One region of the Fructilactobacillus carniphilus genome, then DNA from elsewhere that is predicted to be linked to it. Evidence: predicted binding sites of a transcription regulator. Region 1 holds the regulator's gene; each other region holds the start of a gene.
The links. Region 1 encodes HrcA, which represses chaperone genes, less so after heat shock. Its sites were predicted from a motif close to TTAGCACTCNNNNNNNNNGAGTGCTAA; they were not measured.

Region 1 (4,265 bases):
TGGAGAGTCCATTGTTGATCGAAACGCTGGAACCCAAACAATTTTCTTTGAAGTGGACTGTGGCAAAGGAACCTACGTGCGGACGTTAGCGGTCGACTTTGGTCGCGACTTTGGCTTACCCGCCGTGATGTCACAACTAACTCGGATTGCTAGTGGTGGATTTGATATTCAGCAAACGGTTGCTTTAGAAACTCTGGAGGATGCGCAACAAGCCGGACAATTAGATCAGTTCGTTTATCCAATTGACCATGCGCTTCACGCCTTTGCACACGTTGACTTGACGGCTGAACAGTGGGCGCAGGTCCAACATGGGGCCTTTTTACCAGCATCAGACTTGCAGACTACTGAAGCAGAAATCGTTTTACGCTATAATGGTAGCGATAAGGCTTTATACTACTATGATGAGGGTCACCAGCGGTATAAACCACAAAAAATGTTTAGTTTGGAGTAACGAGCAATGGAAATTATCAAGTTGGCCTATCCGTTAGAAGCAGAGCAACAATTTCCGGCGCCAGTGGTGTTAGCAATGGGCTTTTTTGACGGAGTGCATCTCGGACACCAGAACGTCATTAACCGGGCAAAGGAAATTGCGTTAGAGCGGCAGCTGCCGCTCGCCATTTTAACCTATGATCATCATCCAGCACTGGTATATCAAAAGCTAACCGGAGATGCTGCGCGTTATTTAACCTTATACGACGCAAAGTACCAGTTATTTAAACGGCTCGGGGTGGATTATGTGTATGAGGTTAACTATGACTATGACTTTCAAGCGCAAGCACCCCAGACATTCGTGGATAATTTTATTGTTCGGATGGGCGCCACGGTAGTCGTAGCTGGTTTTGATCATACCTACGGAACTAAGGACGCCGCCATGGCTAACTTAGGAGAATATTCCCACCATCGGTTTACCGTCGAAACGGTTCCTGCGTTGTTGCTGGACGAGAAAAAAGTTAGTTCGACTCGGGTGCGCCGGAATTTGAGTGACGGTCACTTGGAAACAGTTCGGCGCTTATTGGGCCGGTCATTTGAAATTAATGGAACTGTTGTTCATGGCCTAGCACGGGGTCGGACCCTTGGGTTTCCGACTGCTAACGTGCAATATGATGACTTACAACGAATGCCGCCGCTAGGAGTTTACATTGTCTTGATGCAGATTAATCACCAGTGGTATCCCGGGATGGCTTCGATTGGAAAAAACGTGACCTTTGGCGATCAAAATCCCGTGACGCTGGAGGTTAATTTATTGGATTTTCAGCGCAATTTGTATGGGAAACGAGTTCAAGTTCAATTTTTGAAGAAAACTCGTGATGAGGTTAAATATCAAGGAGAAGCGGCATTGATTGACCAATTAAACCGAGATGAGCAAGAAACCAGAAACTTTTTTCAATCTATGGAAGCGTAATTCTTGACCTTAATAATGATCCTTGATACAGTATAACTGTACCTTAGCACTTGGTGATTGAGAGTGCTAAAAAGAGGTGGTGAAGATGCTCACTGACAGACAAAACTTGATCCTTAAACAGATTGTTGATGAATATTCGCAAACGGGGGAACCCGTTGGTTCGAAATCTTTGGCACAACACTTGCCAATTAAAGTTAGTTCAGCAACGATTCGGAACGAGATGAGTGTGCTTAGTCAAAATCACTTTATCGAACAGGTGCATACTTCTTCGGGACGAATTCCTTCTTATCAAGGTTATCGCTATTACGTTGATAATTTGACGAAACCGATTCCATTAGAAGTCCAGGCACGCGACTACATTACAGAAATGTTGGACGGGTCGTTTAAACAGTTAGACGATATTGTCAGACAATCGGCTGATTTACTCTCCCAGATTACTGATTATACGGCACTAACGTTTACTCCGATGCTGCAACAGCAGGATGTAGTCGAGTCCTTCCGCCTCACGCAAATCAACCATCAGAACTTCATGGCCATTATGATGATGAAAAGTGGTCTAGTGCAAAGCCAACCATTTTTAACCGAGCAACCGTTGACGAGTACTGACGGAAGCCATGTAGAAGCTTGGTTAAATCAACATCTACGTGGCGAATCACTAAGTCAGGTAACGCAAACGTTAGAAGCGGAGCTTGCAAGTGGTAATCAGCAGCTTGCTGATTTTACGCAAATTGTGAACGCGTTTGTGGTAGTAGCTAATAAGTTACGTCATGAGCAGTTCTTTGTCAGTGGTAGAAGTAACCTCTTTCACGGGGTGGGGGCTGAAACATTTGCAAACTTGAAACCGCTCTACTCCTCGTTGAGTTCGGCAACTGACTTAGAAACGATTTTACAATCTAGCGGTCAAGATGTATCGGTGCGATTAGGTTCAGAACTGCATAATGATTTATGGCGGAATTACAGTATCATCAGTGGAACCTATGATGCTGGTGCGCATGGGGTTGGACGGATTGCGGTAATTGGTCCGACCCGAATGTTTTATCCACGGGTGATGGGCTTGGTAGACGCCTTTCGCGATGAACTACAAACAAGAATTCGTAGTTACTATCATGACTACGATCAGTAAGGAGGGTTAGCATGGCCAAAGAAAAAGAAACCAAAGCCACGAAAAAAGAGCAACCAGCTGGGCAACAAAAGCCAGCAACAAAGCAAGCAGCTGACGAACAACCAAAAACGGATGTTGCGACTGAGCAAACGGAAAAGTTGCAGGCTGAGGTTGCTAAGTTGCAAGAACAACTCGATGGGGCGCAAAATGATTATTTACGGTCCCAAGCAGAGATTCAAAACATGCAAAAACGGAATCAAAAAGAAGTCAGTGAAATGGCTAAGTATGGTCCCCAGCAGCTAGCCAAAGACATCGTTCCGGCATTGGATGATTTAACCAGAGCGTTAGACGTTCAGGTTGATGATGAAAGTGGCCAGCAACTAAAGACTGGGATTGAAATGGTGGTTAAACACCTAGACAAGGCGTTAACTGATAATGATATCCACGCCGTTGATGAAGTGGGAGTGCAATTTGACCCGGAGATTCATCAAGCGGTGCAAACAGTGCCAGCGAGTGATGAACATCCAGCCGACACAGTTGTGCAAGTGTTACAAACCGGTTACCGATTAGCTGATCGGGTAATTCGACCAGCAATGGTAATCGTGGCACAGTAAATTAAGGATAAAAGGAGATAATACCATGGCAAGTAATAAAATTATTGGAATTGACTTAGGGACCACCAACTCAGCAGTGGCTGTAATGGAAGGTGGCAAACCCAAAATTATCACCAACCCAGATGGGTCCCGCACGACTCCATCAGTAGTGGCCTTTAAAGATGGAGAAACCCAAGTTGGTGAAGTTGCTAAACGGCAAGAAATCACTAACCCCAATACGGTTCGTTCCATTAAGAGCCACATGGGTGAACAAGGCTACACGGTTGATATTGCTGGGAAGAAATACACTCCCCAACAAATTTCAGCAATGATTTTGCAATACATCAAGGGCTACGCTGAAGACTACCTTGGTGATACGGTTACCGAAGCAGTTATCACGGTTCCAGCTTACTTTAACGATGCCCAACGGCAAGCCACTAAGGATGCTGGTAAGATTGCTGGATTAGACGTAAAGCGGATTATCAACGAACCAACTGCTGCTTCTTTAGCTTACGGATTGGACAAACAAGATAAAGACGAAAAGATCTTAGTTTACGATTTAGGGGGAGGAACTTTTGATGTTTCCGTCCTTGAATTAGGTGACGGGGTCTTCCAAGTACTGTCAACTAACGGTGATACTCACTTAGGTGGGGATGACTTTGACCAACGGATCATTGATTGGTTAGTTAACGACTTCAAACAAGAACAAGGTGTCGATTTATCCCAAGACAAGATGGCTTTACAACGGTTGAAGGATGCTGCTGAAAAAGCAAAGAAGGAACTCTCTGGAGTTAACCAAACTGAAATCAGCCTGCCATTCATCGCTTCCAACGATAACGGTCCATTGCACTTGCAAACCACTTTAACGCGGGCTAAGTTCAACGAATTAACTTCTGACTTGGTTGACAAGACCAAGGTGCCATTTGAAAATGCCTTAAAGGATGCTGGGTTAAGCACTAGTGACATTGATGAAGTCATCTTAAACGGTGGTTCCACCCGGATTCCTGCTGTGCAAGAAGCCGTTAAGAACTGGACGGGCAAGAACCCGAACCACTCCATTAACCCGGACGAAGCCGTTGCTTTAGGAGCTGCTGTTCAAGGGGGAGTCTTAACTGGTGACGTGAAGGACGTTGTGCTCTTAGATGTTACCCCATTATCCTTGGGAATT
Region 2 (4,265 bases), 450 kb from region 1:
AATTTCACCCACAATTGTTTTTAATAGCGTGGATTTTCCGACTCCGTTAGGTCCAAAGATGGCGACCCGTTGACCGCGTTTTAAGTGGAAGTCGATGGGGTAACTAAGTTCTGTTTGGTAGCCGATGCCCAGCTTTTCTACGTCGAGCACGACCTCACCACTTTTACGGTTCGGATGGAATTGGAAGCGGGCGGTCGCATGTTGGGGATGCGGTTTTTCAACCCGTTCGATTTTTGCCAATTGCTTTTGGCGGGATTGAGCTCGTTTGGTGGTCGAAGCGCGGACCATGTTTTTTTGGATGAACTCCTCGTCTTTTTTGATTTGGTGCTGTTGTTTTTCGTATTTCTTGGCGGCAATCTCTAACTGGTGCTGTTTTTCCTTTACAAAAAAGCTATAGTTTCCCGAGTAGTGGGTCAACCGGCCGTTTTCGAGGTCGTAAATTTCATTAACCACTTGATCCAAGAAGTACCGATCATGGGAAACCACCAACAGGGCGCCACTATAAGACTTGAGAAAGTTTTCAAGCCAGGCCGTGGTCTCCATGTCAATGTGGTTGGTCGGTTCGTCGAGAATCAGAAGGTCTGGTTTTTCTAATAGCAGTTTTGCCAGGGCCACCCGAGTTTGTTGACCTCCGGAAAGTTCATTAATCGGTCGGTTTTGGTCAGCAGTTGAAAACCCAAAAGCACTCATGACGGTTCGAATTTCAGCGTGATAGCCATAGCCATTGTCGCGCTTGAAATCTGCTTGTAATTGATCGTAGGTTTTGGAAATGGCCGCCAGTTTCTCAGGATCAGCAATGACCGCTGGTTGACTCATTTCGGTTTCTAATTCGTGAATTCGAGTTTCCATTTTAATTAAACGTGCAAAGGGGAGTTCTAATTCGGCCTCAATGGTCCGGTCAGAATGTAACCCTGTATTTTGGGGGAGGTACCCAATTGACAGTCCTTGTTTAATCGTTACGTGTCCATCACTAGCGGTTTTAGGATCAACCAGTAGCTTTAATAAGGTTGATTTTCCTGCCCCGTTTTGACCTACGAGTCCGATATGACTGTGATCATCGATGGTTAAATTAAGGTCGTCAAAAATGGGCGTCCCGTTAAAGCGTTTGGTCAGGTGTTGTGCCTGTAAAATAATCATTGTGCTTCCTCCTGCCGTAATCTTATCATATTTTGTGGTTTGCTAAGTAAAACCGAGATGAAATCATTCACAAACCTAATGGAATTAACTAAGCGGGTTGAATTTGAAAAAGAAGCATCTTTTTTAGTTGAACATTCCAATCAAGTCGGGAATCATTGCCGGTCTAACGAAAAAATTCACAAGCGCATAGTTTGTGGTAAAATGAGATTAAGAGTAGAACGACTAATTTGAAGGAGGCCATCAGCAAATGGCAGAAGTGAAGATTCCCCGTGCAACCGCAAAACGGCTACCACTTTATTATCGTTACTTAAATATTTTACACGATGGAGGAAAGACACGGGTTTCATCGACGGAACTGGCCGATGCCATTCACGTGGATTCGGCAACGATTCGGCGCGATTTTTCGTACTTTGGAGCCTTGGGAAAACGGGGTTATGGGTACGACGTTACGAACCTCTTGGAATTCTTCAAAAACATCCTGCACCAGGACCGTTTAACCAACGTAGCGTTAGTTGGAGTCGGAAACCTCGGGCACGCGCTATTAAATTTTAACTTTCACCAGGACAGTAACATTCGGATTTCTGCCGCCTTTGACGTAAATCCCAAAAACGTCAACACGATTCAAGGTGGGGTGCCGATTTATCCCATGGATCAGATGATTAAACAACTCCGGGACCAGCAGATTAGCGTGGTCATTTTAACTGTTCCGACTAATGTGGCTCAGGATGTGGCTGATCAGGTTTCAGAAGCAGGCGTGAAGGGCATCTTGAACTTTACCTCCCGACGTTTAAACGTTCCCGATGGGATTCGGGTGCACAATGTGGATCTCACTAATGAACTGCAAACTTTAATTTATTTCATCGATCATTATGATCATGGCAACGATGACTAAGGGTTCCGGAAATAGGAACTCTTTTTTTGAACTAAATTCTTGCATTTAAATTCGAAGGAGCTTATATTTAATAATGTAATTAGCACTTGATGAGTTTGAGTGCTAAAACGTTACTTTATTGGAGGGATTAATGATGTTACAACCAATTGGAGATCGTGTCATTATTGCAATTCAAGACCAACCGGAAGAAACGGTTGGTGGTATTGTATTAGCTGAAAACGCTAAGGAAAAACCAACCCAAGGAAAAGTCGTAGCGGTTGGAACGGGGCGAGTACTTGATAACGGTGAAAAAGTTGCTCCCGTAGTTAGTGAAGGTGACGTTGTGATGTTTGATAAGTACGCCGGAACTAAAGTTAACGATGGAGATCAAGAATATCTTGTGATGCACGAAAGTGACCTCCTCGCAATCGTTAAATAATTTAACAATTAGGCTGAAATAGCAAGTTCAAATTAATTAAACATGAGGTGAATGAAAATGGCTAAAGAATTAAAGTTTTCTGATGACGCTCGGAGCGCCATGCTCAAAGGGGTCGACAAGTTAGCTGACACAGTTAAAACAACGATGGGACCAAAGGGTCGGAACGTAGTCTTGGAAGAAACTGCTGGCGACCCAACGATTACCAACGATGGGGTTACGATTGCTAAGGCAATTAGTTTACCTGATCACTTTGAAAATATGGGGGCTAAGTTAGTTTCTGAGGTAGCATCCAAGACGAACGATGTTGCTGGGGACGGAACTACGACGGCTACGGTTTTAACCCAAGCCATCGTTAAAGAAGGAATGAAAAACGTGACGGCCGGTGCTAATCCAGTGGGCGTTCGTCGCGGAATTGAAAAGGCCACGAAAGCAGCCGTTGATAGCTTACACAAGATGAGCCACAAGGTGGAAAACAAAGATGATATTGCCCAAATCGCTTCGATTTCTTCTGCTAGCGAACAAGTGGGTAGTTTGATTGCCGATGCCATGGAAAAAGTTGGAAACGATGGGGTAATTACCATCGAAGACTCCAAGGGAGTAGAAACCAGCTTGGACGTGGTGGAAGGAATGGAATTTGATCGTGGTTACATGTCCCAATACATGGTCACTGATCAAGAAAAAATGGAAGCTGATTTAGACAATCCTTACATCTTAATCACCGACAAGAAGATTAACAATATGCAAGACATCATGCCGTTGTTGCAATCAGTTGTGGAACAAGGTCGTTCGTTGCTGATGATTGCCGATGACATTGGTGGCGAAGTGCTCCCAACCTTGGTTCTGAACAAGATGCGGGGGACCTTCAACGTGGTTGCTGTTAAGGCTCCTGGTTTTGGTGACCGCCGGAAGGCTCAATTACAAGACATCGCAACCTTAACTGGTGCGACTGTCATTAGTGACGACCTCGGCTTAGAATTGAAGGACACCACAGTTGATCAACTTGGACAATCCAATAAAGTAAACGTTACGAAAGATTCGACGACCATCGTGGAAGGTAAGGGGGACAAGGATGCCATTGCTCAACGCGTTGCCGAAATTAAGGGTCAAATTGCTGCTACCAACTCTGACTTTGACAGAGATAAGTTGCAAGAACGTTTGGCTAAATTAGCTGGTGGAGTAGCCGTTATCAAAGTTGGTGCTGCTACGGAAACCGAATTGAAAGAACGCAAGTACCGGATTGAAGACGCCTTGAACGCCACTCGGGCCGCCGTAGAGGAAGGATTTGTTCCCGGTGGTGGAACGGCCTTCATCAACATCTTAAACGATGTGGCTGCCGTAGAAGCAGAAGGCGACGAACAAACCGGGATTGACATCGTGCGTCGGGCTCTGGAAGCTCCGGTTAAGCAAATTGCTGAAAACGCTGGGGTAGATGGTGCTGTGATTGTGGACCACTTGAAACAAGAAAAACCAGGAATTGGGTACAATGCTGCGGACGACAAGTACGAAGACATGATTGCCGCCGGTGTAGTTGACCCAACCAAGGTTAGTCGGTCTGCCTTACAAAACGCTGCGTCTGTTTCTTCCTTATTGTTGACCACTGAAGCTGTGGTTGCGGAAGAACCAAAGGAAGATGGCGGCAACGATAATCCGGCCATGGCACAAGGAATGCCTGGCATGATGTAATTTAATTAATTAAAGAGAAGTTTACTCTAGTAAACTTCTCTTTTTTTGTTGTCGGAAACGGGCAGTCGGAGTATAGTAGCAGTTGTATAAAAATGCTAGTTAGCAAATTCAAGATATAGGAGTACAGTTTCATGT
Region 3 (4,265 bases), 740 kb from region 1:
TTAAAAATGTGTAGATGCCAAAAAACGCACAGACCAACGTAGTCCGTGTTTCTTCAGTTTCTGGCTTCGCATAAAAATTATTAAAAAATCTAGTAATTTTACTCAAAACATTTTCCATTAAACACCATCTTTTCTCCCAAACAATATCAAATCGACATTTATTAATTAATAGTAATCTGTCTCAGCTGCGTATGGAGATTGGACTGCGTGTGTTTTTGCTTGTTTTTTTGTTACTTGTTTCGGTGTATATTTCTCTACATAACCATTAACTTTGGCTCTGTTTAACAAAGTAATTTGTTTTAAAGCAGCTTTGTCATTACCAAACTGAGCATGGTTTTTATATTTAAACTGGTAAGGATGGTACTTAATTTCTACATCGTCACCAGGATTTAATTTTAAAAATTCATTGTTAGAAATCATCGTTCCCTTGTAAGGAGTTACTACAGGTGCATCAGTGGGAATGGGAACATTGTTGATTTGCGCAACAATCGCATTTTCACCTTTATGGTCATCAGCGTTAATCCCTAAACTTCCATTATTATATTTCATCCATACAACTTTTCCTTTAGTAGCTATTTTAGTTTTACTACTATTATTGATTTCAAATGGGCTATCAACTTTTGCCAAAGAAGAACGAGAAACAAACATGATGGCTAAAATTACAATTAAAGCAACTCCTAGCAGTACTTCATTGCGAAAAACATGCTTTCTACCTGAGTGCTTTCCTCGTTCATTATCAACGTTTTCATTGGATCTATTCTTATTACTAGACAAAATCGGTCCATGATTTTGGAAATCATATATGAACAATACAGTTACAACAATAACAATCAGAATAGCCGCAATTAGATTAAAAATGCTGCTATTGAAAAGTGAACCTAATTTATACAAAAAATATTGCCAATTAGAGTACTCCATTTATTCAAAAATCTCCTTTAATTTAAAGCGATATCACCAGTCGTAGCATGTGGTAAGTCTAGACTACTTCTGATTTGATCTGTCTTTTTTTGCAATTCAGATTGCGGTGTAACTTCCATGTCTTGTCCATCAATCATTTCTCCAGACTGTCCACTCAAGTAGGTATTTTCAATGTTCTTTCGAGCAGAAAGATATCCAGTTGCAATCGCAGATAAATCAGAGAATTGCAAATCAGTTTGGGTGTTTTTAGCAATGGAATCGATAAAGCCTTGATTTAATAAGGAAGTTACGGAACCACTCTTAGTAACTACTCCTTCGAGCAATTGCCGTTGCCGCTGTTCCCGACCAAAGTCACCCCGAGGATCGTCGTAACGCATCCGCGAGTAAGCTAGTGCCTTTTTCCCGTCCATCTTAGTGGGTTGCCCCTTTGTGAAGTGGTAACCCTCATAATCAAAGGTTAATTCGGGAGAAATAGTTACTCCCCCGACTTGGTCAACCACTTGCACCAACCCCCGCATGTTAATCATGGCGTAATAGTCAATCGGGATATTTAGCATCTTTTGCACCGTTTGAATGGCAGTTTTAGCACTGCCGTAAGCATAAGCAGCGTTGATCTTAGCGGGAGACTGGTCTGGGTAACCAGGAATGTTAACGGCTGTATCCCGCGGAATACTGGTAATCAACGTCTTGTGTGTATTCGGATTGATGGTCACTACCATCATGGTATCTGTCCGACCCTTGTAAGTCCGCCCCAATTCCCCTGTATCAGTTCCCATTAGTAAAATAGAAATGGGCTTTTTGTTCTTCAACAGTGCACCTGTATCTCGCTCTTTTTGTAACCCAGCACTGTTGTATGCCTTGTTAACAGCATTTTTAACCGCAAAGTATTTATAAGATCCAAAGGCAACTCCACCTACCAAAAGGACCAAAATAATCGTCAAAATAATGTTGCGGGTTCGATGTGATCTTTGGGGCTTTTGATCACGATCTAGTCGACTTTCGTCCATACTGATAATCTCCTTTTCCTACATAAGTCCAAACGACAATAGTTACAGTTTACCAAACTAAAGTAGATTTTAAAACATTAAGTTGGACGTGTCCCCCGTGACGCTTGCATTTACCCTCTTATTTTACCCTGATTTTAACTTTTTTAGACTTTGTGAGCTAATTCCTTTTCTTTTTGGTTAAGAAAGGTTAAACTATTAAGTATAGAGATTAAGAAATATCTCTGATGGGAATTCATCTAATAAGTGCCTTCCCAATAACTTAGGAAAGAAGGACTTTCTATGCCAAGCAATTTTGGAAATGACCCATTCGGAAACAACGGAATGGATGACTTATTTAACAGCTTTTTTAACAATATGGGTAACAACCCCCATGCTCGTTACGTCGTTAACGGACATGAATTAACTCCAGAACAAGTGGCTGAAATGCGCCGCACTGGTCAAATTCCTGGTCAAACTGGACAACACAATGTCACACCAAATCAAGCTAATCAACAAGCAAATCAAAAACAAGAAAGTTACCTTGATAAAATCGGTCGTAACTTAACCAACGAAGCTAAACAAGGTTTACTGGATCCCGTAATTGGTCGGGACAAAGAAATTCAAGAAACTGCCGAAATTTTGAGCCGGCGAATTAAAAACAACCCGATCTTAGTTGGAGATGCTGGAGTTGGTAAAACAGCCATCGTTGAAGGATTGGCACAAAAAATTGTCAATGGTGATGTTCCAGCTACCATCAAGGACAAGGAAATCATTTCAATTGACCTTTCTTCTCTAGAAGCCGGAACTCAATACCGGGGAGCCTACGAAGAAAACATTCAAAAGTTAGTTAAAGAAGTGGAACAACGTAAAAACGTCATTCTATTCTTTGATGAAATTCACCAAATCGTTGGTGCCGGTGCTTCTGGGGATGAAAATGGCGGTAAAGGTTTGTCTGATATCTTGAAGCCGGCTTTATCTCGTGGTGACATCTCTGTAATTGGAGCTACTACCCAAGATGAATACAGAAACACCATCATGAAAGACGCTGCTCTGGCCCGTCGTTTTAATGACGTTGTGGTTAATGCACCTAGCAAGAAGACGACCTTTGAAATCTTACAAGGGATCCGGAAGTCTTACGAAGAACACCACCAAGTTAAATTACCTGATGATGCTTTGAAGGCTGCCATTGATTACTCAGAACAATACATTCCACAGCGATCATTACCTGACAAGGCCATCGACTTAGTTGATATGACCGCAGCCCACTTAGCTGCTAAGCACCCAGTAACTGACAAAGTTAGTCTGGAAAAAGAATTACAAGCTGCTAAGCAACAAAAAGAAGACAACGCTAACGCGGAAAACTTCGAAGCTGCTGCTAAAGACAAGGCTCGGATTGAAGAATTAGAAAAACAATTAAACAATGAGTCTGACAATTCCGAAACTCCAGTCGCTACTCCAGCTGATATTGCTGAATCAGTAGAGCGGTTAACCGGAATCCCAGTTTCACAAATGAGCTCAGACGACATGGAGCGTCTGAAGGGAATGGGCGACCGGCTCAAGTCCCACATCATCGGTCAAGATGAAGCTGTGGATGCCGTTGTCAATGCCATTCGGCGGAACCGGGCTGGTTTTGATGATGGTAATCGTCCAATTGGATCATTCCTCTTCGTTGGACCAACTGGGGTTGGTAAAACTGAATTAGTGAAACAACTGGCTAAAGACATGTTTAACAACCAGGATTCCATTATCCGGCTTGACATGTCTGAATACCAAGATGAAACCGCCGTTTCTAAGATGATTGGTGCCACCGCTGGATACGTTGGCTATAACGACAACGGTAACACCTTAACGGAACGAGTACGGCGGAATCCTTACTCCATTGTCTTACTTGATGAAATTGAAAAAGCTAACCCCCAAGTAATTACCTTATTACTACAAGTAATGGATGATGGTCGGTTAACTGATGGGCAAGGAAACGTTGTTAACTTCAAGAACACGGTGATTATTGCTACTTCGAATGCCGGATTTGGTAACAACTCCATGACGAAGGATGACGATGAGAACGAAAGCATCATGGATCGTTTAGCTCCATTCTTCCGTCCTGAATTCTTGAACCGGTTCAACGCCATCGTAGAATTCTCTCACCTGACGAAAGATGACTTAAGTCAAATCGTGGATTTGATGATTCAGGACTTGAACGAAACTTTGGCTCGCAAGGGAATGAAGTTGGCCATCTCTCAAGATGTCAAAGACTGGTTGATGGAACAAGGTTACGATGAAGCCATGGGGGCTCGTCCATTGCGGAGAGTAATCGAACAACAATTACGTGACAAGATTGCTATGTACTACCTCGACCACCAA

Region 2: a site for HrcA is predicted at 2,109-2,135, ahead of groES (co-chaperone GroES). Genes of this name have one in related genera too.
Region 3: a site for HrcA is predicted at 2,060-2,086, ahead of M3M37_RS05745 (ATP-dependent Clp protease ATP-binding subunit). Genes of this name have one in related genera too.

The regions. Positions count from the first base shown of each region.
Region 1 covers NZ_CP097121.1:382,332-386,596, forward strand. Annotated here, with positions in the region: gene truB (tRNA pseudouridine(55) synthase TruB) at 1-451, shown strand, start outside; gene ribF (riboflavin biosynthesis protein RibF) at 458-1,402, shown strand; gene hrcA (heat-inducible transcriptional repressor HrcA) at 1,488-2,525, shown strand; gene grpE (nucleotide exchange factor GrpE) at 2,537-3,118, shown strand; gene dnaK (molecular chaperone DnaK) at 3,144-4,265, shown strand, end outside.
Region 2 covers NZ_CP097121.1:836,656-840,920, reverse strand. Annotated here, with positions in the region: gene abc-f (ribosomal protection-like ABC-F family protein) at 1-1,137, opposite strand, end outside; gene M3M37_RS04270 (redox-sensing transcriptional repressor Rex) at 1,385-2,029, shown strand; gene groES (co-chaperone GroES) at 2,163-2,447, shown strand; gene groL (chaperonin GroEL) at 2,505-4,130, shown strand; gene M3M37_RS04255 (APC family permease) at 4,262-4,265, shown strand, end outside.
Region 3 covers NZ_CP097121.1:1,133,028-1,137,292, forward strand. Annotated here, with positions in the region: gene M3M37_RS05730 (hypothetical protein) at 1-118, opposite strand, end outside; gene M3M37_RS05735 (hypothetical protein) at 166-918, opposite strand; gene M3M37_RS05740 (LCP family glycopolymer transferase) at 936-1,925, opposite strand; gene M3M37_RS05745 (ATP-dependent Clp protease ATP-binding subunit) at 2,205-4,265, shown strand, end outside.